DNA from 2 places in the Streptomyces vilmorinianum genome. Region 2 is predicted to be linked to the other one. Evidence: riboswitches for the same ligand, from Rfam matches in the RefSeq annotation. Region 2 holds a riboswitch; the other holds the start of a gene.
The links. A riboswitch is a leader RNA that binds a small molecule or an ion and turns the genes downstream of it on or off. The one in region 2 is predicted to bind S-adenosylmethionine.
Positions count from the first base shown of each region.

Region 1: it holds a riboswitch for S-adenosylmethionine, as region 2 does, so the genes downstream of both, thrC (threonine synthase) here and FDM97_RS08985 (aminotransferase class V-fold PLP-dependent enzyme) in region 2, are expected to answer to the same signal.

Region 1 is NZ_CP040244.1:7,223,817-7,237,913, reverse strand. It holds gene nagA (N-acetylglucosamine-6-phosphate deacetylase) at 49-1,194, opposite strand; gene FDM97_RS33660 (ROK family protein) at 1,194-2,204, opposite strand; gene FDM97_RS33655 (ABC transporter substrate-binding protein) at 2,412-3,683, shown strand; gene FDM97_RS33650 (DUF3263 domain-containing protein) at 3,748-3,990, shown strand; gene otsB (trehalose-phosphatase) at 4,014-4,859, shown strand; gene FDM97_RS33640 (immune inhibitor A domain-containing protein) at 4,903-7,203, opposite strand; gene FDM97_RS33635 (alpha,alpha-trehalose-phosphate synthase (UDP-forming)) at 7,458-8,900, opposite strand; gene FDM97_RS36100 (hypothetical protein) at 8,987-9,400, opposite strand; gene FDM97_RS33625 (glucosyl-3-phosphoglycerate synthase) at 9,439-10,380, opposite strand; SAM riboswitch class I at 10,501-10,655, shown strand; gene thrC (threonine synthase) at 10,673-11,971, shown strand; gene FDM97_RS33615 (MoaD/ThiS family protein) at 12,001-12,279, shown strand; gene FDM97_RS33610 (cold-shock protein) at 12,706-12,909, shown strand; gene groL (chaperonin GroEL) at 13,212-14,097, shown strand, end outside.
Region 2 is NZ_CP040244.1:1,918,680-1,932,776, forward strand. It holds gene qcrC (cytochrome bc1 complex diheme cytochrome c subunit) at 1-591, shown strand, start outside; gene qcrA (cytochrome bc1 complex Rieske iron-sulfur subunit) at 588-1,640, shown strand; gene qcrB (cytochrome bc1 complex cytochrome b subunit) at 1,637-3,262, shown strand; gene trpD (anthranilate phosphoribosyltransferase) at 3,412-4,476, shown strand; SAM riboswitch class IV at 4,599-4,715, shown strand; gene FDM97_RS08985 (aminotransferase class V-fold PLP-dependent enzyme) at 4,925-6,355, shown strand; gene FDM97_RS08990 (Lrp/AsnC family transcriptional regulator) at 6,426-6,707, opposite strand; gene FDM97_RS08995 (rhomboid family intramembrane serine protease) at 6,704-7,438, opposite strand; gene FDM97_RS09000 (hypothetical protein) at 7,595-7,837, shown strand; gene FDM97_RS09005 (NYN domain-containing protein) at 7,872-9,233, shown strand; gene FDM97_RS09010 (C40 family peptidase) at 9,490-10,518, shown strand; gene FDM97_RS09015 (C40 family peptidase) at 10,704-11,720, shown strand; gene FDM97_RS09020 (hypothetical protein) at 11,744-12,973, shown strand; gene FDM97_RS09025 (PadR family transcriptional regulator) at 13,298-13,852, opposite strand; gene FDM97_RS09030 (MATE family efflux transporter) at 13,947-14,097, shown strand, end outside.

The DNA.
Region 1 (14,097 bases), 5.3 Mb from region 2:
CCCGGGTCGAACGCCTTCACTTCGGCTCGAAGTCATGCGTGGACGAAATCAGCCCAGTTGGGGCGGGGCCACCCAGGCGCCCCGGCGCATCACGCCCTTGACGTCGAAGCGCTCGTCGAGAATCACCAGGTCGGCGTATTTGCCGGGCTCCAGCGAACCGACCTTGTCGTCGAGGCCGAGCAGCCGGGCCGGGTTGGCGGAGATGGCCTGGACGATGGACTCGACGGGCAGCTTGTCGATGGTCGCGGCCCGCTTGAACGCGCGGTCCAGGGTGAGGGTCGAGCCGGCGATGGAGCCGCCCTCGACGAGCCGCGCGACGCTGTCCTTCACCTCGACCTCGAGCGTGCCGAGCATGTAGTGGCCGTCGCCGAACCCGGCCGCGTCCATGGCGTCCGTGATGAACGCGACCCGCTCCGCGCCCGCGTGATGGAACGCCAGCTCCAGCGAGGCCGGGTGCAGATGCGTGCCGTCGTTGATCAGCTCGACCGTGATCCTCTCGTCCTCCAGGAGCGCGGCGATCGGGCCGGGGGTGCGGTGGCCGAGGCCGGGCATCGCGTTGTAGAGGTGGGTCGCCACGGTGGCGCCGGCGTCGATGGCCTCGACGGTCTGCTCGTACGTCGCGTCCGTGTGGCCGATCGCGGCGATCACGCCGTGTTCGGCGAGGAGGCGTACGGAGTCGATGCCGCCGGGCAGTTCGGTCGCGAGGGTGACCATCTTGGCCTGCCCGCGGGCGGCGTCGACGAGCTTGCGGACCTCGGCCGGTTCGGGGTCGCGCAGCAGCGTCTCGTCGTGCGCGCCCTTGCGGCAGGGGGAGATGAAGGGGCCCTCGAAGTGGATGCCCGCGATGTCGCCCTGCTCGGCGAGTTCGGACAGGAGGCCGGCGCGCTGGGTCAGGAAGTCCATGTCGCCGGTCACGAACGAGGAGACGACGGTGGTGGTGCCGTGCAGCCGGTGGGTGTGGACGCCCGTGAGGATGTCCTCGACGGTGCCGGAGGTGAAGGACGCGCCCCCGCCGCCGTGGTTGTGCATGTCGACGAAGCCGGGGACGACCCAGTGGCCGGTCAGGTCGAGGGTGGGGGTGTCCTCGGGGGTACTGCCCGAGATGCGACCGCCTTCGACGATCACGCGTCCGTTCTCGACGATTCCGGTCGGCAGCACTACGCGGGCGCCGGCGAGAACTGTGCGATCGGCCATCAGGCGGATACCTCCGAGTCGGACTCGTTGTGGGTGGGGCCCTCGTGGTGGGTGGGGCGCTGATCGGTGGGGCGCTGATCGGTGGGCGTTCGCGCGGCGAGCAGGTCCCAGGCGAGGAGGCCCGCGCCCAGGCATCCGGCGGTGTCCCCGAGGGCCGCCGGCACGACGGCGGGCAGCTTCTGGAACGTCACGCGCTGCTCGACCGCGGCCCTGAGGGGTGTGAACAAGGTTTCCCCGGCCTCGGCGAGACCGCCACCGATGATGAGCGTGCGGGGGTCCAGCAGGGTGAGCGCCGTGACCAGGCCGTCCGCGAGGGCGTCGACGGCGTCCTGCCAGACCTGTGCGGCCCGGGCGTCGCCGGATTCGACGGCCTTGGCGCAGTCGGCGGCGTCCGCGTCCGGGTCGCCGGAGGCCGCGGCCCAGGCGAGGGAGACGGCGGAGGCGGAGGCGTACCGCTCCAGGCAGCCGCGCTGGCCGCAGCCGCACTCGGCGCCGCCGGGGCGGACGACGATGTGGCCGATCTCGCCGGCGTAGCCGTGGGCGCCGGCCTCGATGGAGCCGCCGATCCCGATGGCGCCGGCGATCCCGGTGCCCAGGGGCACGAAGAGGAAGCGGTCGGCGCCGTTGCCGGCCCCGATCCGGCCCTCGGCGAGGCCGCCGGTGCGCACGTCGTGGCCCAGGGCGACGGGGATGGCGTCGAGGCGCTCGCTGAGCAGGGCGCGCATCGGCACGTCCCGCCAGCCGAGGTTGGCGGCGTAGACGGCGATGCCGTTCTCGGCGTCGACGATGCCGGGGACGGCGACTCCGGCGGCCGCGGCGGGCTGTCCGTACCGCTCCAGGCCGTAGGCGCGCAGCTCGGCGGCGAAGTCGAGGATCGTCTCGACGACGGCCTCGGGCCCGCGTTCGCGTCCGGTGGCGCGCCGCGCCTCGTGGAGCAGGGTGCCGTCCGCCCCGACGAGGGCGGCCTTCATGCCGGTGCCGCCCACATCGAGGGCGATGACGTGTCTCACGGGGACAGTCTCGCGCGTGAACGCCTGAAAGGTCTAGTCCACTGGCCGATATTGTTGCGCGGTCATACAAATCCGGTTCGCGCGCGCCGGGGGAGGCGTCCGGGGGCGTCCGCGCGTAGCCGAAGCGATACCGAAGTGGTGTAGACCTTATGCTTTCTCTCCTGTGAAAATCACAGCTCAACGACGAGCAGAGGGTGGGACAACGCTGTGCAGCGGCGATTCCTTGGACTGACCGCGACCATCGCCGCGCTGGGCCTGACGGCGGCACTCTCCGGCTGCGGCCTGACCGGCGAGGACTCCGGCGACGTGACCCTGAAGCTGGTCGCCGCCGACTACGACCTCACCGGCGGCGACACCACCCGGAAGTACTGGGACGGCCTCGCCGCCGCCTACGAGGCCAAGAACCCCGGCACGAGGATCGACGTCCAGATCGAGTCCTGGAACGACGTCGACCGCAAGGTCGCCGACATGGTCAAGGCCGGCCAGGCCCCCGACATCGCCCAGATCGGCGCCTACGCCGACTACGCGGCCGCCGGCGACCTCTACTCCGCCGACGAGCTGCTCTCCATACCCGTCCAGGCCAACTTCCTCGCCCCGCTCGCCTCCGCCGGCGAGAACAAGCGCACCCAGTACGGCCTGCCGTTCGCCGCCTCCACCCGGCTGCTCTTCTTCAACCAGGAGCTCTTCGACCGGGCCGGGATCACCAAGCCGCCGGCCACCTGGGCCGAGCTGGCGGCCGCCGCGGAGAAGCTGAAGGACGACGACGTCCCATACCCCTTCGCGCTGCCGCTCGGCCCGGAGGAGGCGCAGGCCGAGACGATGATGTGGCTGCTCAGCGGCGGCGACGGCTACACGGACGCCACCGACCGCTACCGGATCGACTCCGAGCGGAACATCGCGACCTTCGACTGGCTGAAGAAGAACCTGGTCGAGAAGGAGCTCACCGGCCCCGTCGCCCCCGGCAAGCTCAACCGCAAGGACGCCTTCGCCGCCTTCTCGCGCGGCGAGGTCGGCATGCTCAACGGCCACCCCTCGCTCATGCAGGAGGCCGAGAAGAAGGGCGTCAAGGTCGGCAAGGTCGCGCTGCCCGGTACGACGGGCAAGGCCAAGGCGTCCATGGGCGTCGCCGACTGGATCATGGGCTTCAAGCAGAACGGTCACCGCAAGGAGATCGGCCGGTTCCTCGACTTCGTCTTCAGCGACGAGAACGTGCTGAAGTTCGCGGGCGACAACGACCTGCTGCCGGTCACCGTCAGCGCGTACACCCGGATGGAGAACGAGGAGGAGCACAAGAGCCTCCGCGAGTTCCTCGCGGAGCTGCCGAACGCGCAGCTCCCGCCGGTCGGCAAGACGTCCTGGGCGCAGGTCAGCGAGAACATCAAGAAGAACATCGGCAAGGCCGTCACGCCCGGGGCCAAGCCTTCCGAGGTCCTGGGGAAGATCGCACGCGAGGCGACGGCGGCGGAGAGCGCGGAGTAGGAGCGCCGAGCAGGAGCGCGGAGCAGGAGCGCGGAGCAGGAGCGCGGAGTAATAGGTTGTTCGTATGACCGACTCGAGCGACTCCGGACTCGGCGAACGGGAGCGGGCCGTCCTCGCTCTCGAACGCCGCTCCTGGCCCGGCCCCGGCGCCAAGGAGCGGGCCGTCCGCGAGCGGCTCGGCCTGTCCGCGACCCGCTACTACCAGCTCCTCAACGCCCTCCTCGACGACCCGCGCGCCCTGGAGCACGACCCGGTGACCGTCAACCGGCTGCGGCGGGTCCGTGCGGAGAAGGAGCAGCGCCGCTGAGGCCGCGTCGGTAGGGTCGTCGTATGGTCAGCAGCCTTCCGCACCCGACCACATCCGCAGGCCGTGACGGCCTGGCCGCGCTTCTCGCGCGGCCGGACAAGGCCGTCGTCGCGCTCGACTTCGACGGGACGCTCGCCGAGATCGTCCCGGACCCCGAACAGGCCCGCGCCCACCCCGGCGCCGTCCCCGCGCTCTCCGCGCTCGCCCCCGAGGTCGCCTCGGTCGCGGTGGTGACCGGCCGCCCGGCCGGGGTCGCGGTCCGCTACGGCGGCTTCGCCGGAGTCCCGGGCCTGGAGCACCTCGTGGTCCTCGGCCACTACGGCGCGGAGCGCTGGGACGCGCGCACCGGCACCGTCCAGGCCGCCGCCGTCCACCCGGGCGTGGCCTCCGTCCGCGCCGAACTCCCCGGCTTCCTGGACAGTGTCGGCGCCTGGCCGGGCACCTGGATCGAGGAGAAGGGCCGCGCGGTCGCCGTCCACACCCGCCGCGCCGCCGACCCCCAGGGCGCGTTCGAGGCGCTCAAGGCCCCGCTCGCCGACCTCGCCACCCGCCACGGCCTGGTCCTCGAACCCGGCCGCATGGTCCTGGAGCTGCGCCCGCCGGGCATGGACAAGGGCGTGGCGCTGGCGGAGTACGTACGGGAGGTGGGCGCCGGATCCGTCCTGTACGCGGGCGACGACCTGGGCGACCTGCCGGCCTTCGCGGCCGTGGAGAAGCTCCGCTCGAACGGGACCCCGGGCCTGCTGGTCTGCAGCGGCTCGACGGAGGTCCAGGAGCTCGCGGAACGGGCCGACCTGTCGGTGGCGGGCCCGCTCGGCGTGGTGGAGTTCCTGACGGAACTGGCGAAGGCGGTACGGGAGGCCCGCTGAGGGACCGCCCGCACCGCCTTCACAGGGTGGCTGTGCCGGTGCCTTACGACGCCGGGTTGACGACGCTGATCGTCAGGTCGTCACCGGCGTCGCCGGTCACCGTGACCTTCACGCCGTGGCCCGCGACCTTCACGCTGGCCTGCGGGGCCGTCGTGTCGTAGTACGCGTTCGGGTTCGTGTCGTCGAAGACCGCGATGCCCGGGACCGACGGCGCGCAGGCCGCCATGGTCACGACCGTCTGGGCCTTGCCCTTGCCCGACAGGGCCTCCTTGTGGAGGCAGGTCGCGTCCGTGGCCTCCAGGCCGAAGGTCGCGTCGAAGGGCTGACGGCGGTTGCTCGGCGCGGTGCCGTCGGCGTACCGGAACGGCGTCGGACGGGCGTCGACCGCCATGGCCTGGCCGCCGCCGGGGTGGCTGCTGACGTTGTTGTCGTCGAAGGAGCGGTCCACGTACCAGACCAGCATGCCGTTCTGGTAGCGGAAGTACTCCACCCAGTCCGGGGCGGTGATGCCCTTGCTGAACTGGTACGGGCCCTCGGCGAGCAGGGCGTCGCTGCCGACGTACTCGCGGTTCTCGACCAGGTAGTAGCGCGGGTAGGTGGCCGTCTCCGTACCGGTCGAGATCTTCCACCGGCCGTCGGCGGTCCAGCCGCCCACGCCCTGCTCGACGTCGTCGGCAAGCAGCGTCGTGCCGCCGGACGTGAAGCGGATGTCGTCCAGGAACGCGCCGGCGAAGTGGACGCCGCCGTCGGTCTGGTAGCGGAAGCGGAAGAGGGACTCGGCGCCGCCCGCGTTGTACGAGTAGCGCAGGCTCGTCCACCTGCCGGCGGAGGAGCCGTCGACGGCCGCGCCCGCGCGGGACCAGTTCTTGCCTCCGTCGAGGGAGTACTCGGCGAAGAGGTAGTCGTAGTCGGCCTCGATCTCGTACCAGGCGCTCGCCTGGACGGTGACGCGCGAGGTGGCCGGGAGGGAGCGGGTGATCGACTCGTTCAGGCCGTCGGCCGAGCCGGTCCACCAGGCGTGCGAGCCCGAGACGGGGGTGGCGTAGGTGGTGCTGGCCGTCTTGTCCGGCAGCGCGATCCGGACGGCCTGGTCCTTGCCCGGGACCTGGAGCTGCGCCGGGTTGAGGGTGTAGGTGCCGGAGCTGCCGAGCGCGGCGTCGGAGTAGTCCAGCCAGCCGAGGAACATCTTCTCCTCGGCGCCCATCAGACCCGGGTGGGTGCCGATGCCGGCGTTGGCCGCGGCGCCGTGGCCGAGCCAGGAGCCGGAGCTCATCAGGGTCCAGAAGGCGGTGGAGTTCTCGCCGCCGTTGGTGTCGTAGTAGTCCGGCAGGCCGAGGTCGTGGCCGAACTCGTGGCAGAAGACGCCGAGTCCGCCGTTCTCGCCCTCGGTGGTGTAGTCGCCGAGCCAGTACTTCGACTGGCCGATGCGGGCGCCGCCCGCCTTGTTCTGGGCGCCGGAGACGTCCGGGCCGGTCAGGCCGTAGTCGTCGCCGTTGACGTACCAGCGGTGCGACCAGATGGCGTCCTCGCCCTGCGCGCCGCCGCCCGCGTCCTCGCCCATGCCGGCGTGGACGGCCTGGAAGTGGTCGATGTAGCCGTCGGCCTCGTCGAAGTTGCCGTCGTGGTCCCAGTCGTTGCGGTCCCAGACGTCGAACTGGGCGAGGTAGGCGTCGATCTCGGCGGGCGTCTTGCCGGCCGCGATCTGCGCGTTCCACCAGGCGTCACCGGTGTCCTGGATGAAGGCCCACGAGCCGCCGTTGTCCTCGACGGCGTTGTCGCCGTAGAAGGAGGCGTTGTAGGGGACCTTGACCCAGTCCTCGACGGTGTTGGTGACCGAGTAGCGGCCGTTCGAGAGGTTCTCGTAGTACGTCTTCATCGACTCGCCGGAGCCGTTGAAGAGGTTCTCGTAGTACGCCTTGTCGAAGTCGGCCGTCCAGGCGTTGGAGTTGTCCACGCTCCGGTCCGGCTGGGCTATCTGGTTGTGCAGGGGGCCGGGGGTGGAGCCGTACCGTCCGGCGCTCTGCTCGCCGAACTCGGAGAGGATGGTGAAGATCTTCTCCTGGCGGACGGTCGTCTCGGTCGTGGTCTCCACGAACTTGCCGGGCGCGATCTCGACGACGCCACGGGCGTTCGCCTTGGCCTGCCCCTTGGCGATCTTGTCGATCGCCTGCTTGCGCAGCTCGGTGCGCTGCTTCGTGAGCGGTCCGGGACGGTTGTCGCTCCGGGGGGAGGCGGCCCCCGGTGCGGTGTCCCGGGCCTCCTGCGCGGCGGCGGGCTGTAGCCCGGCGGCGAGGAGGGCGGTGAGCGCCGACCCTAGGGTCATGCCCACGACAATCTTCTTCACGTGCGCGATCCCTTCGCATGGTTCGCATGGTGTGCGCGATACGCGTGGTTCCGTATGAGCGTGTACGGATCGCCTGGGGGAACGATCGCCGCAGAGTCTGACACGAAAGGAGTCGTGGAGAGGAGGGGTCGATCGCGTAAATTCGCCGCCCCGGGCCGGGTTTTACCGGGAGGCAACGCGGCGCGGGCGCGGGCCCGGCCCCGAGGTCGGTCGCGCGGTCAGTCGCGAGGTCAGTCCCGAGGTCGGTCGCGCGGTCAGTCGCGCAGCGCCGCCAGCTGGTCCAGGAACCACCGCTGCGGCGGCAGCGCGGTCGCCGCGGCCGCGAGGCGCTTCGTGCGCTCGGCGCGCTCGCTCGCCGGCATCGTCAGGGCCCGGTGCAGGGCCTCGGCGGTCTCGGACACGTCGTACGGGTTGACCGTCAGGGCGTCCTCGCGCAGCTCGGCGTAGGCGCCCGCGCCCGTCGAGAGGACCAGCGCACACCCCGCCTCCGACACCACCGGGATCTCCTTCGCGACGAGGTTCATGCCGTCGCGGATCGGGTTGATCAGGGCCACGTCCGCCATCCGGTACGCCGCGAGCGAGCGCGTGAAGTCGTCCCTCACCGACAGCAGCACCGGCCGCCACTGCGCCGTGCCGAACTCCGCCTCGATGTCGTCCGCGAGCGTCGCCACCGCCGCCGTGTAGTCGCGGTACACCGCCAGGTCCTGCCGGGACGGGTACGCCGAGGCCAGGTGGACGACCTCGCCCCGCCACTCCGGCCGCTCCCGGAGCAGCTCCCGGTACGCGAGCAGTCCCCGCACCACGTTCTTCGACAGCTCCGTACGGTCCACCCGCACGATCGTCTTCCGGTCGCCGACCTCGGCCCGCAGCGCCGCAAGCCGGTCGTCCACCTCCGGCGTGTGGGCCAGCGCCCGCAGGTCGTCGCCGTCCACGCCGAGCGGATGGACGCGCACCCGCGTACGTCGCTTGGGACCGCCCCACCTGCGGTGCTCCACCCCGCGCCACGGGTCGCCGCTCGGCCAGAGCCCGTCCGCCGTGCCGCTCGCGCTGTCGATGCGCGCGCCGCTCATGAACGACGAGGCCCATCCCCAGGTGTGGAAACCGAGCTCGTCCGCGCCGAGCATCCCCCACACCAGCTCCTCGCGGACGTCGTCCGGAAGCATGCGCATGTACTCCGACGACGCCCACGGCGTGTGCGTGAAGTGCGCGATCCGCAGGTCCGGGCGCAGCTCGCGCAGCTGACCCGGCACCAGCGCCAGGTGGTAGTCCTGCACCAGGACCGCCGCGCCCTCGGCCGCCCGGGCCGCCAGCTCCTCGGCGAAGGCGAGGTTGTAGGCCCGGTACGAGTCCCACAGGCGCCGGAACTCCGCGTCGAAGACCGGCTCGCGCGGCACGTCCCACAGGTGGTGGTGGAGGAACCACAGCACCGAGTTCGCGATGCCGTTGTACGCGTCGTCGTAGACCGCCGGGTCCACGGCCAGCATCCGGACGCCCGGCTCGGAGACTCCCCGGCGCACCGCCTCCCGGTCCCCGTCCGACAGCGCCGCGCACACCCACAGCGCCTCCGGCTGCTCGGCGAGCGCGGACGAGAGGCCGGAGACGAGGCCGCCCCCGCCGCGCCGGGCACTGAGCGTGCCGTCGGCGGCGAGGGCGTACGAGAGGGGGCCCCGGTTGGAAGCCACGAGCACAGATGCCATGTGGCGAACCTAGCCCGTCCCGGAAACGCTCAAACGTACGTATACAAGGCGTGGCGGGTTGTCGCCGCCGTGCGACGCCGGCGACATCATGGTTCGCGCCGGCCGCGCTGCGCGGCCTTCGCCACGACGCCCGCCGCCGCCAGGGTCAGCGCGAGACCGCCGAGCAGCCACAGCCGCTCGCCGTGGGCGCCGGTCGCGGCCATCGAGCCGCCGGGGCCGTGCGGGGCGGACCGTGGCGGGCGGGCCGTCGGCGCGGGGTCCGTCGGGGTCGGCGTGGGCGTGGGCGCCGGGTCCCCGCGCACCGGGTCCTCGACCGGGTCCCCGCGCACCGGGTCCTCGACCGGGTCCCCGCGCACCGGGTCCTCGACCGGGTCCTCGATCGTGACCGAGTAGGCGATCGTGGCCGCATGGGCGGCCGGGGCGGACGCGGCGAGGGAGAGCGAGCCGGCGGCGAGGACGAGCGCCGCCGGCAGCGTGGCCAGGTGAGCGTGGAACCGCATGAAACGGAAATTTAGGCAAAAAGCATCATCGTGCGGCGCTACGCCACGCGGCGGTGCGCGTACTCCGCGATGTCGATCATCGGCGGCCGCTCCTCCGTGTCCACGTCGTACGTCCGCGGGGTGAACCCGTCGTCCTCCCGCTCGAACTGCGTCAGCTTCGGACGCACCAGATGCCCGCGGGACAGCCGCAGCTGCGCGGTCCGGTAGATGGCCGCCGCCATCCGGCCGAGCGCCCGCCCGTCCTGATGGCGGTGCTTGCGGACGCCCACGTCCACCTGCCCGAGCGCGTCGAGGCCCACCGTGTGCAGCGCGTCGACGAGCAGGCCCAGCTCCACTCCGTAACCGACGGGGAAGGGCAGCCGTTCGAGCAGCGAGCGCCGCGCCGCGTACTCGCCGCCCAGCGGCTGCACGAAGCCGGCCAGCTGCGGCCAGTGCAGATTCAGCAGCGGCCGCGCCACCAGCTCCGTCACCCGGCCGCCCTGACCTGGAGTGTCGCCCAGCGGCCGGTCGTACATCGCCTTCACGAAGTCGACGTCCGGGTCGGTGAGGAGCGGGCCGACGATCCCGGAGACGAAGTCCGCGGAGAAGTCCCGCAGGTCCGCGTCCACGAAACAGACGATGTCACCCTCGGTCACCATCAGTGACCGCCACAGCACCTCGCCCTTGCCCGGGACGGCCGGTATGCGGGGCAGGATCGCGTCCCGCGCCACCACCCGCGCCCCGGCCGCCGCCGCGACCTCGGCCGTACGGTCGGTGGACCCGGAGTCGATCACCACCAGCTCGTCGACGAGCGGGACCGCGTCCGACATCAGCTCGCGGCGGATCACGGAGACGATGTCGCCGACCGTCGCCTCCTCGTTGAGCGCGGGCAGCACGACACTGACCGTGGCGCCGTGTTTGGCCGCCAGGATCCGGTCGAGCGAACGGTCCGCCACGGACCAGGACCGCCGCCCCAGCCAGCGCTCCACTTCATCCAGCACGTGATCTCCATCTCGCGGTTCGGACGACCATCTCAACCGTCCGGGCCTTCGGTTACAGTCTTGAACAACGCGGATGCCCGATGCATGTCGGGGTGCCGCCCGCGTCTCACAATCGAATACCGCTCATCCAGAGGGGCAGAGGGAAACGGCCCGTTGAAGCCCCGGCAACCCTCCAGTCGGTCTCGTCCGCGACACAACGCGCGCCAGCGAGGCTCCCGGCTAGGGAAGGTGCCAAATCCGTCTCATGGCGACGTTCGTCATGGGAAAGATGAGGAGAAAGGGCCTCGCCTCCATGGCTGTACAGACTGTTTCCACCCCTGAAGCCACCACCACGTCGGTCGACCTCGGTCCCGCGTCCGGACTTTCCTGCCGGGAATGTGGTGAAGTCTTCGCTCTCGGTCCCATTTTCGCCTGTGAGCTCTGTTTCGGTCCGCTCGAAGTCGCGTACGACCTTCCCCTCGGTGACCCCGAGGCGCTGCGCAAGCGGATCGAGGCCGGCCCCGCCAACATCTGGCGCTACGCCCCGCTGCTGCCCGTCCCCGCCGACGTCGCCGAGAAGCCGAACCTGAACCCGGGCTGGACCAAGCTCGTCCAGGCCGACAACCTCGCCCGCGAGCTGGGCGTCGAGCCGGGCAAGCTCTACGTCAAGGACGACTCCGGCAACCCGACGCACTCCTTCAAGGACCGCGTCGTCGCCCAGGCCCTCGAGGCCGCCCGCGCCTTCGGCTTCACCACCCTGTCCTGCTCCTCCACCGGCAACCTGGCCGGCGCCGTCGGCGCCGCCGCCGCCCGCGCAGGCTTCCGCTCCTGCGTGTTCATCCCGCACGACCTGGAGCAGGGCAAGGTCGTCATGGCCGCCGTCTACGGCGGCGAGCTCGTCGGCATCGAGGGCAACTACGACGACGTCAACCGCTTCTGCTCCGAGCTCATCGGCGACCCGCTGGGCGAGGGCTGGGGCTTCGTGAACGTCAACCTGCGCCCGTACTACGGCGAGGGCTCCAAGACGCTCGCGTACGAGATCTGCGAGCAGCTCGGCTGGGTCATCCCGGACCAGCTGGTCATCCCGATCGCCTCCGGCTCGCAGCTCACGAAGATCGACAAGGGTCTGCAGGAGCTCATCAAGCTGGGCCTCGTCGAGGACAAGCCGTACAAGATCTTCGGCGCCCAGGCCGAGGGCTGCTCCCCGGTGTCGGCGGCCTTCAAGGCCGGCCACGACGTCGTACGGCCCCAGAAGCCGAACACCATCGCCAAGTCGCTCGCCATCGGCAACCCGGCCGACGGCCCGTACGTCCTGGACATCGCGCGCCGGACGGGCGGCGCGGTGGAGGACGTGGACGACGAGCAGGTCGTCGAGGCGATCAAGATCCTGGCCCGTACCGAGGGCATCTTCGCCGAGACGGCGGGCGGTGTGACGGTCGGTGTGACGAAGAAGCTGGTCGAGGCCGGCCTGATCGACCCGAACCTCACCACGGTCGTGCTGAACACGGGCGACGGCCTCAAGACCCTCGACGCGGTGGCCGATACCTCGCAGGCGACCGCCACCATCCGCCCGAGCCTGGACGCGTTCCGCGACGCCGGCCTCGCCCACTGACCACCCCCGTTACGGAAGGCAGCACCACGATGAGCGTCAACGTCCGCATCCCCACCATCCTTCGCACGTACACGGGCGGCGAGTCCGAGGTCAAGGCGGAGGGCGCGACCCTCGCCGAGGTCATCGCCGACCTGGAGAAGAACCACACGGGCATCGCGGCCCGCGTCCTGGACGACCAGGGCAAGCTGCGCCGCTTCGTGAACGTGTACGTGAACGACGACGACGTCCGTTTCGAGCAGGGCCTGGAGACGGCGACGCCGGACGGTGCGGGCGTCTCGATCATCCCCGCGGTCGCCGGCGGTTGCTGAACCGCGAGGCGTGAAACGCCGAGCGCCGAGTTACCCGCGGTCATCTGAATTGCCCCCTCCGCACGAGAAGCGGAGGGGGCAATTCTGCATGGTTGAGCGGGGTAGAGTTGGGGAAGTCCCCTCAGCTCCCCTCCGCTGCTCATGCCAGGCGCATATGAGAATGCGTCCGCAGGCGACAAGAAGCAGCCAAAGTGTCCGAGCGTTGTGCACCTTCTGCGTACTTTGCCGGGCCCGACTTGCCCCGGGATTCAGTGAATTCTCCGCAATTCTCCTTTACGCCGCGCCCAGAATTCTCGTCCGATTGACCTGTTGCAGAGGGCAGTTGGGCAGATACATTCAGCCGCGGTCGACGCGTTCCGGCGCAGGGTCTGACCCGGGTCCGCGAAGTGCGGTCCCGCGCAAGGGCCAGTAATAGGGGAGTTAGGCATGGCTCAGGGCACCGTCAAGTGGTTCAACGCGGAGAAGGGCTACGGCTTCATCGCGGTCGACGGTGGTGCGGATGTTTTCGTCCACTACAGCGCGATCCAGATGGACGGGTACCGCACCCTTGAAGAGGGTCAGCGGGTCGAGTTCGAGATCTCGCAGGGCCAGAAGGGTCCGCAGGCGGACATGGTCAAGCTCGCCGTCTGAGCACGGCGCGATCGGCCACCACGTACGCACTCACGCCGAGGGGTCCGCATCCTGACCAGGATGCGGACCCCTCGTGCGTGCGCGCCCGGTCTTCCCGATCCATGAGAGTCGCTTGCACTCGCATGGGTCGAGTGCTAATCATTGCGTTAGCACTCTGAAGGTGAGAGTGCTTACGAGGATCGGGCAGACGAGGCCCGCTGGCCAGGTGGGGCAAGGAACCGCCGGGCAGGCAGGCCGTCCGTCGCGGGCGTCGGCGCGGTCCTGGAGCGTTATCCACCCCATGTCCGGGAGGACCACTTCACATGGCCAAGATCATCGCGTTCGACGAGGAGGCACGGCGCGGTCTCGAGCGCGGGATGAACCAGCTCGCCGACGCCGTCAAGGTCACCCTTGGCCCCAAGGGCCGGAACGTCGTCCTCGAGAAGAAGTGGGGCGCCCCCACGATCACCAACGATGGTGTGTCCATCGCCAAGGAGATCGAGCTCGAGGACCCGTACGAGAAGATCGGCGCCGAGCTGGTCAAGGAAGTCGCCAAGAAGACGGACGACGTCGCCGGTGACGGTACGACCACCGCGACCGTTCTCGCCCAGGCGCTCGTCCGCGAGGGCCTGCGCAACGTGGCCGCCGGCGCCAACCCGATGGCTCTGAAGCGCGGCATCGAGAAGGCCGTCGAGGCCGTCTCGGGCGCCCTGCTCGAGCAGGCGAAGGATGTCGAGACCAAGGAGCAGATCGCTTCCACGGCCTCCATCTCCGCCGCCGACACCCAGATCGGCGAGCTCATCGCCGAGGCCATGGACAAGGTCGGCAAGGAAGGCGTCATCACCGTCGAGGAGTCCCAGACCTTCGGTCTGGAGCTGGAGCTCACCGAGGGTATGCGCTTCGACAAGGGCTACATCTCGGCGTACTTCGCGACCGACATGGAGCGCATGGAGGCGGCCCTGGATGACCCGTACATCCTGATCGTCAACTCCAAGATCTCCTCCGTGAAGGACCTGCTCCCGCTCCTGGAGAAGGTCATGCAGTCGGGCAAGCCGCTGCTGATCATCGCCGAGGACGTCGAGGGCGAGGCCCTGTCGACCCTGGTCGTCAACAAGATCCGCGGCACCTTCAAGTCCGTCGCCGTCAAGGCCCCGGGCTTCGGCGACCGCCGCAAGGCCATGCTGAACGACATCGCCATCCTCACGGGCG
Region 2 (14,097 bases):
GGCCCGTCCCTCGTGGGCGTCGGTTCGGCGGCCGTGGACTTCCAGGTCGGCACCGGCCGTATGCCGGCCCAGCAGCCGGGCGCCCAGGTGCCGAAGAAGAAGGTCATCTACTCGCAGGCTCAGATCGACCAGCTTGCGGCGTACGTCGCCTCCCTCGGTGCCGGTCCGATCACGCCGAAGGAGGGCCAGTACAGCCCCGACGGCGCCAACATCGGCCGCGGTGGCGAACTGTTCCGCAACAACTGCGCCCAGTGCCACAACTTCACCGGTGAGGGCGGCGCGCTGACGCACGGCAAGTACGCCCCGAACCTCGAAGGCGTGAGCCCCAAGCACCTGTACGAGGCCATGCTGACCGGCCCGCAGAACATGCCCTCCTTCCCGGACACGACGATGCCCGAGAAGGAGAAGAAGGACATCATCGCGTACGTCCAGGCCGTCAACAGCGACAAGGCCGACAACCCCGGCGGGTTCAAGCTCGGTGGCCTCGGCCCGGTCAGCGAGGGTCTGTTCGCATGGGTCTTCGGCCTGGGTGCGCTGATCGCAGTTGCCGTCTGGGTCGCGGCCCACACCGCTAAGGCCAAGAAGTCATGAGTAGCCAAGAGATTCCAGAAGAGAACCTGCCCGTAGAGCAGGCCACCGCGCACGGCGCGGTGAAGGTCGCCGAAGACCCGTTCGCCGACCCGGGCCTTCCGCCCCACAAGCCGCGTATCCAGGACATCGACGAGCGGGCCGCCAGGCGGTCCGAGCGTGCGGTCGCCTTCATGTTCACGCTGTCGATGCTGGCCACCGTCGGCTTCATCGCCTCGTACGTGATCTTCCCCGTGGACAAGATCGTGTACATCTGGCCGTTCGGCCGGGTGAGCGCGCTCAACTTCTCGCTGGGTCTGACCCTCGGTGCCGCGCTCTTCTTCATCGGCGCGGGTGCGGTCCACTGGGCCCGCACCCTGATGTCCGATGTCGAGATCGCCGACGAGCGTCACCCGATCGAGGCCTCCCCGGAGACCAAGGCGAAGGTCATGTCGGACTTCGCGGCCGGTGCCGCCGAGTCGGGCTTCGGCCGCCGCAAGCTGATCCGCAACACGATGTTCGGCGCGCTGTCGCTCGTACCGCTCTCCGGTCTCGTGCTGCTTCGTGACATGGGCCCGCTGCCCGAGAAGAAGCTCCGCTCCACCATGTGGGCCGAGGGCAAGCAGCTCATCAACATGAACACGCACGAGCCGCTGCGTCCCGAGGACGTCGCCGTCGGTTCGCTGACGTTCGCGATGCCCGAGGGCCTCTCGGAGCACGACCACGACTTCCAGGTCCAGATCGCCAAGGCCGCCCTGATGATCGTCCGTATCCAGCCGGACGACATCAAGGACAAGCGCGAGCTCGAGTGGTCGCACGAGGGCATCGTCGCCTTCTCGAAGATCTGCACCCACGTGGGCTGCCCGATCTCCCTGTACGAGCAGCAGACGCACCACGTGCTCTGCCCGTGCCACCAGTCCACCTTCGACCTCTCCGACGGCGCCCGCGTCATCTTCGGCCCGGCCGGTCACGCCCTCCCGCAGCTGCGGATCGGCGTGAACGACAAGGGCTTCCTCGAGGCGCTCGGCGACTTCGACGAGCCCGTCGGCCCTGCCTTCTGGGAGCGCGGATGAGCACTGTGACCGATACGAAGAAGAAGGCACCCGCCGGCGAGCGGGTGGCCGACTGGGCCGACGGCCGCCTGGGGATCTACTCCCTGGCCAAGGCCAACATGCGCAAGATCTTCCCGGACCACTGGTCCTTCATGCTGGGTGAGGTCGCGCTCTACAGCTTCATCGTCATCATCCTCACGGGTGTGTACCTGACGCTGTTCTTCCACCCGTCGATGAACGAGGTGGAGTACCACGGCAGCTACGTCCCGCTCCAGGGACAGCTGATGTCCGAGGCGTTCAACTCGACCATGCGCATCTCCTTCGATGTGCGCGGTGGTCTGCTCATCCGGCAGATCCACCACTGGGGCGCGCTGATCTTCCTCGCGGCGATGTTCGTGCACATGATGCGCGTGTTCTTCACGGGCGCGTTCCGCAAGCCGCGTGAGATCAACTGGCTGTTCGGCTTCCTGCTGTTCTTCCTGGGCATGTTCACCGGCTTCACCGGTTACTCGCTCCCGGACGACCTGCTCTCCGGCACCGGTGTCCGCTTCATGCAGGGCGCGATCCTGTCCGTGCCGATCGTCGGCACGTACCTGTCGATGTTCCTGTTCGGCGGCGAGTTCCCCGGCGGCGACTTCGTGGCCCGGTTCTACTCGGCCCACGTCCTGCTGCTGCCCGGCATCATGCTCGGCCTGGTGGTCGCCCACCTGATCCTGGTCTTCTACCACAAGCACACGCACTACGAAGGGCCGGGCCGCACCAACAAGAACGTCGTCGGCATGCCGCTGCTGCCGGTCTACATGGCCAAGGCCGGAGGCTTCTTCTTCCTGGTCTTCGGTGTCATCGCGGTCATCTCGGCGGTCGCCTCGATCAACCCGATCTGGGCGCTCGGCCCGTACCGTCCGGACCAGGTGTCCACCGGCGCGCAGCCCGACTGGTACATGGGCTTCTCCGAAGGCCTGATCCGTGTCATGCCCGGCTGGGAGATCAACCTCTGGGGCCACACGCTGGTCCTCGGCGTCTTCATCCCGCTGATGATCTTCCCGCTGGTCCTGGTCGCGATCGCGGTCTACCCGTTCATCGAGTCCTGGATCACCGGGGACAAGCGCGAGCACCACATCGCGCAGCGTCCGCGCAACGCCCCGACCCGGACGGCGTTCGGCGTCGCCTGGATCACGGCGTACATGGTGTTGCTGATCGGTGGTGGAAACGACCTCTGGGCCACCCACTTCCAGCTGTCGATCAACTCGATCACCTGGTTCGTCCGGATCTTCTTCTTCGTCGGACCGGTCATCGCGTTCATCGCCACCAAGCGGATCTGCCTCGGCCTCCAGCGCCGCGACAAGGACAAGGTGCTGCACGGCCGCGAGTCCGGCATCATCAAGCGCCTGCCGCACGGTGAGTTCGTCGAGGTCCACCAGCCGCTCAGCCAGGGCGAGCTCTACCGCCTCACGGCCCACGAGCAGCACGAGCCGGCCGAGCTCGGTCCGCTGGTCGACGAGAACGGCGTCGAGCGGAAGATCGGCCGCATGGAGAAGCTGCGGGTCAAGCTCAGCAAGGGCTACTACGGCGAGGAGAACCAGATCGCCAAGCCCACCGCCGAGGAGTACAAGGAGATCACGAGCGGCCACGGCCACCACTGATCACCTTCCCCCCAGGGCTTCGCCCCGGGGGGACCCCTAGAAGGTCGCCACAGCGGGAGCCCCGTCCATTCGATGGACGGGGCTCTTTGCCGTGCCCCCGGGTCGATAGGGTGGAGGCAACCTGATACGCGACCGAACCAGGAGCTGCCATGAGCGCTGTGACCCCCGCTGGAGGACCTACCACGGCGGGCCGCTCCTGGCCCACCGTCCTGGAAGGACTGCTGACCGGCCGCGACCAGAGCGCCGAGGACACCGCCTGGGCGATGGACCGGATCCTGCGCGGCGAGGCCACCGACGCCCAGATCGCCGGCTTCGCGGTCGCGCTGCGCGCCAAGGGCGAGACGGTCGAGGAGATCACGGGGCTCGTCCGCACGATGTACGAGCACGCCAACCTGATCGAGGTCCCCGGCCCGTCCGTGGACATCGTCGGCACCGGCGGCGACGGCGCCAAGACCGTCAACATCTCCACCATGTCCGCGATCGTGGTCGCCGGCACCGGTGCCAAGGTCGTCAAGCACGGCAACCGGGCCGCCTCCAGTGCCAGCGGCGCCTCCGACGTCCTGGAGAAGCTCGGCGTCAATCTGGAGCTGACCCCGCGGCGGGTCGCCGAGGTCGCCGAGGAGGCCGGGATCACCTTCTGCTTCGCGGTGAAGTTCCACCCGGCGCTGCGCCATGTGGCCGCCGCCCGCAAGGAGCTCGGCATCCGGACCACCTTCAACTTCCTCGGTCCGCTCACCAACCCGGCCAAGGTCAAGGCCCAGGCGACCGGCGTCGCCGACGCCCGGATGGCTCCCATCATGGCCGGGGTGCTCGCCGAGCGCGGCTCCTCCGCGCTCGTCTTCCGCGGCGACGACGGCCTGGACGAGCTGACGACCACGGCCACCTCGCGCGTGTGGGTGGTACGGGACGGGGCGGTGCGCGAGGAGGCCTTCGACCCGCGGGACGTCGGCATCGACCTCGTACCGGTGGAGGCCCTGCGCGGTGCCGACGCCTCGTACAACGCCGATGTGGCCCGCCGGCTGCTCGCGGGCGAGACGGGTCCGGTACGGGACGCGGTGCTGCTCAACTCGGCGGCGGCGCTGGCCGCCCTTGAGCCGACCGGGGGCACCCTGGTGGAGCAGCTGCGCGAGGGGATCGCGAAGGCGGCGGAGTCGATCGACTCGGGCGCGGCACGCCAGGCCCTGGAGCGCTGGATCGCCGCCAGCAACGCGTAGCGCGCCTCCGGCGCGTGAGGAACGCGTGGAGAAGGGGTTCGGCCGCCGCCGGGCCCCTTTTCGCGTCCCGGATCCCGGACACGGGTTGCGCCGTCGCGATCACCTGTCATAGCGTCTGGGCAGGTCATGAGTGACAGCTGTGAAGCCCCGGCTAGCTGTCCGGCAACCCTCCGTCCGTGGCGGGGTGCCCCGGGTGAAGACCAGGCCGTGGACAGCAAGGTCCCCGGCAAGCGCGGACCCCTTGTTGCCCCTGGGGTCCTTGGTCCTCAAGGGAGCAGTCTCGTGAGCAAGCGAATGCGATAGGGCTGAGAAGCCCCTTCTCCGACACACCCTCCGCGCGACCACCACGGTCGTGTGTCGAGGCAACACCCGTACGCGGCACCCCACTTCGCGCTGCCCTGCGGGTCCGTCACCGCCCTTTCGCCTTGTCCTGCCGGGAGATACCGCCATGTCCGCGTACCCGAACACCGCCACCGCCACCGTCACCGTCACCGCCGTCGCCACCGCCACCGCGACCGACTGCGCCGCCGAGTCCGGCGACCCCTGCTGCGCCGCCCCGCTCCCGGTCCTCGGCCGGGATGTCACCGTCCCGCTCGTGACCGGCGGCGAGGTCACCTACGCCGCGCTCGACTACGCCGCCAGCGCGCCGGCCCTGCAGCGCGTCTGGGACGACGTCGCCGCCTACGCCCCGTACTACGGCAGCGTCCACCGCGGCGCCGGGTACCTCTCCCAGCTCTCCACCGACCTCTTCGAGAACAGCCGCGTCACCGTCGCCGAGTTCCTCGACTGCCGCCCCGGCGACCAGGTCGTCTTCACCCGCTCCACCACCGACTCGCTCAACCTGCTCTCCCGGATCATTCCGGCCGGTTGCGAGGTCTTCGTCTTCGAGACCGAGCACCACGCCTCGCTGCTGCCCTGGAAGGACGCCCGCGTCACCTACCTCAACGCGCCGCGCACCCCCGCCCAGGCCGTCGAGACCCTGGAGCGCGCGCTCGCCGACCGCGACCCCTACGGCCCCGCCCTCGTCTGCGTGACCGGCGCGTCCAACGTCACCGGTGAGCTGTGGCCGGTGAAGGAGCTCGCCGCCGCCGCGCACGCCCACGGCGCCCGTATCGTGCTCGACGCCGCCCAGCTCGCGCCCCACCACCCCGTCTCCGTACGGGAGTTGGACGTGGACTGGGTCGCCTTCTCCGGGCACAAGCTGTACGCCCCGTTCGGCTCGGGCGTCCTCGCGGGCCGCGCCGACTGGCTGCAGGCCGCCGAGCCGTACCTCGCGGGCGGCGGCGCCTCCCGTACGGTCGCCCGCCGGGCCGACGGCGGTGTGGACGTCGAGTGGCACACCACCGCCGCCCGCCACGAGGCCGGTTCGCCGAACGTCATCGGCGTCTACTCCATCGCCTCCGCCTGCAAGGCGCTCACCGAGGCCGGATTCGAGGGCCTCGTCGCCCGCGAGCAGCACCTGATCGCCACGGTCCGCGAGGGCCTCGCCGAGGTGCCCGAGGTCAGGATCCTCTCGCTCTTCGGCGACGAGTCCCCGCGCGTCGGCGTCCTCTCGTTCGTCGTGGAGGGCTGGAACAGCTCCCACTTCGCCGCCGCGCTCTCCGCCGAGTACGGCATCGGGGTGCGCGACGGCCTCTTCTGCGCCCACCCGCTGGTCCGCACGCTGCTCGGCAGCGACCCGCAGGTGGTGGGCGAGTGCGGCGCTCCGGAGGCCGCGCCGGGGGAGAAGTCGCTCAACGCCATCCGCGTGAGCTTCGGCGCCGGTACGCCGGACGAGCACGTGGAGCGTTTCGTACGGGCCGTGAAGGAGCTCGTCCGGGACGGCGCGCGCTGGAACTACCGCACCGAGGACGGCCGCTGCGTCCCGGACCGCGGCTGAGCACCCACTCGTACGGGTGAAGGGGGCTCCCGACCGGGAGCCCCCTTCCCGCGCGTTCCCGCGAGCAGTCCTACGACTCCAGGCCGATCGCGAAGGCCGCTTCCAGGTCGTGCTGGGAGTACGTACGGAACGCGACGTGCGTGTCCGTCGCCTCGACGCCGGGGATCTTGCTGATCCGGCCGGGGATCACGTCCGCCAGATCGTCGTGCCGGGGCACCCGGACCATGGCGATCAGGTCGTACGTGCCGGTCACCGAGAAGACCTCGCTGACGCTGTCGAGCGCGGCGATCGACTCCGCGATCTCCGGGATGCGGTCCACACTGGTCTTGATGAGCACGATCGCGGTGATCACGGCTGGCTTTCTCCCTCGGTCGCCGCGGCTTGGGCCTTCACTGTAGCCCCACGTCTGTACCTACCCCAGGCGTAGAGGAAGCCGACGGCGAAGCCCACCACATGCGCCAGATACGCGACCCCCGGCCCCGGCCCGGCCGAGCGCGCCGCGAGCCACTGCAGCACGAACCAGAAGACCAGCACGATCCAGGCGGGGAAGCGCAGCGGCAGGAAGAAGAGGAACGGGAACAGGCTGGTCACCCGGGACCGGGGGAAGAGGAAGAGGAACGCGCCGAGGACCCCCGAGATCGCCCCCGACGCCCCCACCAGCGTCTGCTCGCTGCTCGCGTGGGCCGCCGCGTAGCCGAGCAGCGCCAGGTAGCCGCAGCCGAGGTAGAAGAGGGCGAACTCGACGGCCCCCATCCGCTCCTCGGCCATCGCCCCGAAGACGTAGAGGAACAGCATGTTCCCTAGCAGATGCAGCCAGCTGCCGTGGACGAACAGGGCGGTCAGCGGGGTGAGCAGGGCACGCGGCTCGCTGCTCATCAGCTCGGCGGGCACGACTCCCCAGCGCTGGAAGTACGCGCTCTGCGCCGCGAGGACCGCGTCGGCCGTCCCCTGGACCGGGACGAGACCGGACACCGGGCTGATCAGGAACGTGAAGCAGCAGACGCCGATCAGGCCGTACGTCACCGTCGGCCCGTTCCGGGCGCCGCGCCAGGCGCCGTGGGCAGCTTCCCGCCAGTCGATCATGGACAGATCATGGCGTAACGGGGCCGAACTGGACAGAGTGCCTCGCCGCGACATGGGGTACCCGCGAGGCCGTAGGGTGACGGGCAGTACCTCCGCAGTTCGACGGCGCACCGCGGCACCCGCACCCGCTTCACGCACATGAAAGAGGACGGCACGATGACGACGGTTCCCCTGCCGACCGCCGAGACCCGCTGGCGCTGCACGCTCTGCGGCAATCTGACCCGGTTCGATGTGACCCGCTCCTCCAAGGTCGTCGAGTACGTCCATCTGGACCTCGCGGGAGAGCCGAAGGTCGAGGAGCGTCAGGTGGTCAGTGAGACCATCGAGTCGGTCCGCTGCCGTTGGTGCAACGCGGTGGACCAGATCGAGCTCGTGGACAGGCCGGGCGCCGAATCCTGACGGATCGGCGCGAATGACAGTGGGGTGACGGATCGTGGAGCAGCCCGCGCACGGTGAGCCGGCCGGCGCGGCAGGTGACGCTGCCGAGGCGCTCGACCGCCCGTTGCCGGAAGGCGTACGGCGCAAGGTCGTCGCGCTGGTCTCGGACGCCTTCGGCGGGCTGACCGTCGCGGAGCTTCCGGCACCCCTGCGGCAGTACGCACGGTTCACCGCGAGCCGGCGGGCCAAGTTCGCGGGCAACGCCATGGCCGCCGCCCTGGAGAGCGATCCGCTGTTCCGGCAGCGGATCGGCGAGCGGTTCAAGGAGGCCCAGCCCGAGCTGGCCGGGACCGTCGAGTCCGGCGCCCCGCCCGCCGCCGCCGACCCCGTCGACGTCGCCGCGGCCGCCTATGTGCTGCGTCCGCCCGGCTGGATCAAGCTGGTCGCGGCCGCGGGCGAGGAGGCCCAGCGGGTGGACGCCGAGCGGGCCGACGAGGCCGGCCGGCGTGAGCTGGAGCGGCTGCGCGAGGAGGTCGCCACCGCCAAGGAGCGCGGCCGCGCGGAGAGCGAGCAGCTGCGCACCGATCTGGAGGCGGCCCGCAAGGAAGCCGAATCGCTTCACCGCAAGCTGCGCAGCGCCCAGAGCGATGTGAAGCGCGGCGAGGCGGCCCTGCGCCGCGCCCAGGCCGAGATCGACACGGTCAGGGCGGAGACGGCCGCGCAGATCTCCGCCGCCGACGCCGAGACCCGACGCCTCAAGGCCCGGCTCGGCGAGGTCGAGGCCGCGCTCGAGGCCAGCCGCCGGGCCGCCCGTGAGGGTCGCTCGGTGGAGGACATGCGGCTGCGGCTGCTGCTCGACACGGTGCTCGACGCCGCGCAGGGGCTGCGCCGCGAGCTGGCCCTGCCGCCCGTCTCCGTCCACCCGGCCGACACCGTCGACGCGGTGGAGCCGGGCCGGATGTCGCCGAAGGACATCGCGGCCCGCGCGCTCTCCGAGACCGACCCGGCGCTCCTGGACCAGCTCCTCGCGCTCCCGCAGGCGCATCTGGTCGTGGACGGCTACAACGTCACCAAGACCGGCTACCCGACCATGCCGCTGGAGAAGCAGCGGCTGCGGCTGCTCGGCGGGCTCTCCGCGCTCGCGGCCCGCTCGGGCGCCGAGGTCACGTGTGTCTTCGACGGGGCGGAGCTGGCGGCCCCGGTGCTCCTCGCGCCCCCGCGCGGGGTGCGGGTGCTGTTCTCCAAGCCGGGCGTCACCGCCGACGAGTTGATCCGTCAGCTGGTGCGCGCCGAGCCCCCGGGGCGTCCGGTCGTGGTGGTCTCCACCGACCGCGAGGTCGCCGACGGCGTGGCCAAGGCCGGTGCGCGGCCGGTCGCGTCCGCCTTGTTGCTGAAGCGGCTTTCGCGCGCCTCGTGACGTCTCGTAACTCCTGGGGTTAATGCCCGAATTCTGGAGGGCGCAGGGTCAAGTGGCCATTACTACCCGTGTGGTGTGCGGAAATAATGTGGCCCGTGGGCGAGATTTTGCCCATGAGGATTTGAACTGATCACAAGATGGTCACTAGGGTCGGGCCTCGAACCTTCGCGCGGTTGATCACTCATCCGGAGTGGCAGCGGAGGAACCGCCTGCCGCAGCCTGGTTGGGCGGCTCGAGGAAGAAGGAGCTCGCCTTCGTGGCGTCCCACCGTCGTCCCAAGCAGCCGAGCCGCGCCCGCGTGACCGTGCTCACCGCGACCGCCGCCGCCGCGGTCGCCCTCACCGCCCAGAGCGGTGCCCAGGCCGCCCCGAAGCCGAAGATCGACGACGTGAAGTCGAAGGTCGACAAGCTGCACCACGAGGCCGAGGAGGCCACGGAGCAGTACAACCTGGCCGAGGAGCGCCGCGGCAAGCTGCAGAAGGAGATCGGCGCCCTTCAGGACAAGGTGGCCCGCGGCCAGGAGGAGCTCAACACCCTCCGGAACAACATCGGTTCGGTCGCCAGCGCGCAGTACCGCTCCGGTGGCATCGACCCGGCCATCCAGCTCTTCCTCTCCTCCGACCCGGACACCTACCTCGACAAGGCGTCCGCGATCGACCAGCTCGGCGCCAAGCAGGCCGACGTGCTCCAGTCGATCCAGGCCAAGCAGCGCACTCTCGCCCAGCAGCGCGCCGAGGCGACGACGAAGCTCGCCGACCTCGAGGACGTCCGCAAGACGCTCGGCGAGAAGAAGAAGGCCTTCCAGGGCAAGCTCGCCGAGGCCCAGAAGCTGCTCAACACCCTCACCGCCGCCGAGCGCGCGCGGATCCAGGAGGAGGAGCAGCGCGCCAGCCGCGCCGCGGGTGAGCGCGTCGACCTCGGCAACGAGGTCCCGGCCTCGCAGCGTGGCGCCGCCGCGCTCAACGCCGCCGCCACCCAGCTCGGCAAGCCGTACGTCTCCGGCGCCGAGGGCCCCAACTCGTACGACTGCTCCGGTCTGACGCAGTGGGCCTACCGCCAGGCCGGCGTCTCCATCAGCCGCACCACGTACACCCAGCAGAACGACGGCGTGAAGATCGGCCGCAGCCAGCTCAAGCCGGGCGACCTGGTCTTCTTCAACAGCCTTTCGCACGTGGGTCTGTACGCGGGCAACAACACGATCCTGCACGCCCCCAAGCCCGGCGCCGTGGTCCGCTACGAGTCGATGAGCTACATGGGCACCTTCCAGTTCGGCGTGCGCATCTGACGCTTCCGGCCTGACGCCCAATCGGGTGGTTTGTCGCATCCTTCGCTGACGTGACGCCCCGCTGGTGACCTGTGGTCTCCGGCGGGGCGTCACTTTGTGTGCCCGCGGCCTTCGTTGGACGCGGAGTGATCACCGGCTACTGTCTGCCGCGCCAGTCTGGGTAACAGCCGAACGGAGCGCGATACGTGGCGTCCCACCGACGACCCGCGAGGGTCACCGTCCTGACCGCCGCCGCGGCAACTGCCGCCACGGCCTTCGGCGCCGTCCCGGCGAGTGCCGACCCGAGCGGCACCCCGGAGGCGACGCGCGCCACCGTCGACCGGCTCTTCGAGGAGGCCGAACAGGCCACCGAGGGCTACAACAAGGCCGACGAGAAGGCGGACACGCTGCGCAGGACCGTCTCCCAGGCGCAGGGCAGCGTGGCGCGCGGCCAGGAGCGCATCAACCGCATGCGGGGCGCGCTCGGTTCGGTCGCCGGAGCCCAGTACCGCTCCGGAGGCATCGACCCCGCCCTCGCGCTGCTGCTCTCCGCCGACCCCGACTCGTACCTCGACCGGGCCTCCGTGCTCGACCGGGTCGCCGCCCGGCAGGGGGTGGCGCTGAGCCGACTCCAGCGCGAGCAGCAGCGGCTGAACCAGGAGCGGACCGAGGCCGGACGGCTCCTCGCCGAGCTGGAGCGCAGCCGGACCCAGGTCGCCCTGCACAAGCGCACGGTCGAGCGGAAGCTCGCCGAGGCCCGGCGGCTGCTGGCGTCCCTGACCGAGGAGGAGCGCGCCGACTTCGACCGGGCCTCGCGGTCGGGCCGGGCCGCACTCGACGAGGAGCCGCCGCCGCTCGCCGACCTCGGCCCGGTCTCCTCGCGGGCCGCCGCCGCGGTGATCGCGGCCCGCAGCGCCATCGGCCGGCCGTATGTGTGGGGCGCGACCGGCCCGTCCGCCTTCGACTGTTCGGGCCTGATGGTCTGGTCGTACCGGCAGGCCGGGATCAGCCTGCCGCGGACCTCGCAGGCCCAGCGGAGCGCGGGACGGCACGTGCCGCTCTCGCAGGCGCAGCCCGGTGACCTGGTGACGTACCGCAGCGACGCCAGCCACGTCGGGATCTACGCGGGCAACGGACAGGTGATCCACGCCCCCTATCCCGGGGCGCGGGTGCGCTACGACCCCGTCGGGATGATGTCGCACGTGACGGTGACGCGGGTCTGACGCTCCCCCGTACGATCGGGGGCGTGGCAGGTCAGGGGAGTGGAGCGGCGCGGCGAGCGGCCGTGTGTCTGCTCGCCGCCCTGCTGGCCCTCGCCGGATGCGCGGCCCCGGAGCCGGCCGACCCCGCGCCTCGGGAGATCAGGGCGCTCCTGGACCGGCACGCGCGGGCCGTCCTCGCCCGCGACGAGGCGGCCTTCTCCGTCGCGCTCGACCCCTCGCTCGCGCCGACGGCGCTCAAGGAGTTCGAGCACCTGGCCGAGGTGCCGCTGGAGTCGTGGGGCTACCGGCTCAAGGCCGTCGAGCGGCAGGGCGGGGACCGCGCGGGCGAGGACCGGGTGACCGTTCGCGCCGAGCTGAGCTATCGGATCAGCGGCTACGACTCCGGGCCCGTCACCACCGAGCGCGTGCTGGACCTGACCGAGCGGGACGGGCGGTGGTACGTGACCGGCGACCGGCCCGGCGAGGGCGCCGGTCAGCAGCTGTGGCAGCAGGGCGAGGTGGAGGCGGTACGGGGAGGGCGGAGCCTCGTCCTCGGGGTCGGGCAGCCGGAGGAGCGCCTGAAGGCGATCGCGGCGGCGGCCGACCGGGCGGTGCCCGCGGTCTCGGCGGCCTGGCCGGAGAAGTGGGCGGGCCGCGTGGTGGTGCTCGTCCCGGCCTCCCTGGACGCCATGGGCGGGCTGCTGGGGGCGCCGGCGGCCTCGTACCGGGGGATCGCGGCCGTCACGACCGGCGAGATCGGCGGCGGCCCGGACGCGCCCGCGGACCGGGTGATCGTCAACCCGGACGCGTACGGGGTCCTCGGCGACTTCGGCCAGCAGGTCGTCCTCACCCACGAGACGACGCACGTGGCCACCCGCGCCGACACCTCCGCGTCCACGCCGGTGTGGCTGTCCGAGGGCTTCGCCGACTGGGTGGCCTACCGCGGCTCGGGCCGCACGGCCGCCCAGGCGGCCCCGGAACTGCACCGCGCGGTCCGCGCGGGCGACCTCCCGGCCGGCCTCCCGGACGACCAGGCCTTCGCCTTCGGCGGCGACGCGGAGGCCCTGGCGCGGGCGTACGAGGGCGGCTGGCTGGCCTGCGCGCTGATCGCGGAACGGTGGGGCGAGGCGAAGCTGACCGCCTTCTACCGCACAGTGGGCGCCCACCCGCAACGCGAGGGCGCGGTCGAAAAGGCCCTGACCGAGGTCCTCGCCACGACCCCCGAGGCCTTCACGACCGCTTGGCGGGACTTCCTGCGGCAACGGCTGGGGTAGGGACGGGCTCTCCCGGCCACGCGGCGCGGACACCCACGCGGCCGCCCGCCGGGACCGGCCGCCGACCGGAGCGGCGCCTGCGGTCGGCCTACCGCCGCGGTCCGTCCCCGGCTCCCGGCCGGGACGCGCCGCCGCCTGCCGGGCGAGGAGGGGGCTTCAAGCTCTCGGGTGGGGTTGTGCTGTCGGCGCCTTGCGGGAACTCCTGCGGCAGCGGCTGAAGCAACGACGGGTCTCCGGCCCGCGGGCCCGTGCCCGGCTCCCGGGTGGGAGGGGGCTGTGGCTCGGCCGCCGGCGTGCGTAGCCCGCCGACCGACGCCGGGGGCCTCAGGGTTCTTGGGCCTGGGCAGGGGCGTCGGTGCGCTCCAAGTGCGTCAGGGTCTCCGTGAGCCACTCCTTCTCCGCCGTGCCCGTCGCGCGGGCGATGCGGAGCATGCCCTGGCGGAAGAGGTCCGGTTCCTGCTCCGCGCGGACCGGGGTGCCGTTCTCGTAGAAGAAGCTCGCGGGGGTGTTCAGGAAGGCCTGGCGGCGGCGCAGGACGGCCGCCTGGTCCGTCGGGGAGGGGAGGTGGCCGAGGAAGGCCAGCAGCGTGAAGAAGCGCTGGCCGTCGGTGATGTCCGCGTCCTTGGGGTCGCGCAGCCGGGCGAACAGTTCCTCCCGGCCCTCGGCGGTCAGCGAGAGCGTCCGGCGCGGGGCCGCGCTCGTGCCCGGCTCCGTGCGGCGTTCCAGCAGGCCCGCCTTCACCATGCGGGTGATCGCCGGGTAGAGGGCCCCGTCGCTGACCGGGCGGACATGGCCGCTCAGCCCCTGGATGCGGTCCTTCAACTCGTACCCGTGCAGCGGCTTCTCGTACAGAAAGCCGAGGATCGTCAGCTCCAGCACCCGCCCCTCCTTCGCGCTTGTCCCGGACCCGCCCGCCATGCTACCTCTTTTCGAGGTGCCTCGAATCGAGGTATCTCGAAACGAGGGGGCGGCCATGACACACCGACGCACACTGATCCGGCTCGCGTACCCGGTCTACGGCGAACTCCTGGCCTCGGTCGCCGCCGGCATCATCGGCATGGTCTGGGTCGCCCGACTCGGCGGCGACGCCGTCGCGGCCGTCGCCGTCGCCACCAACGTGGAGA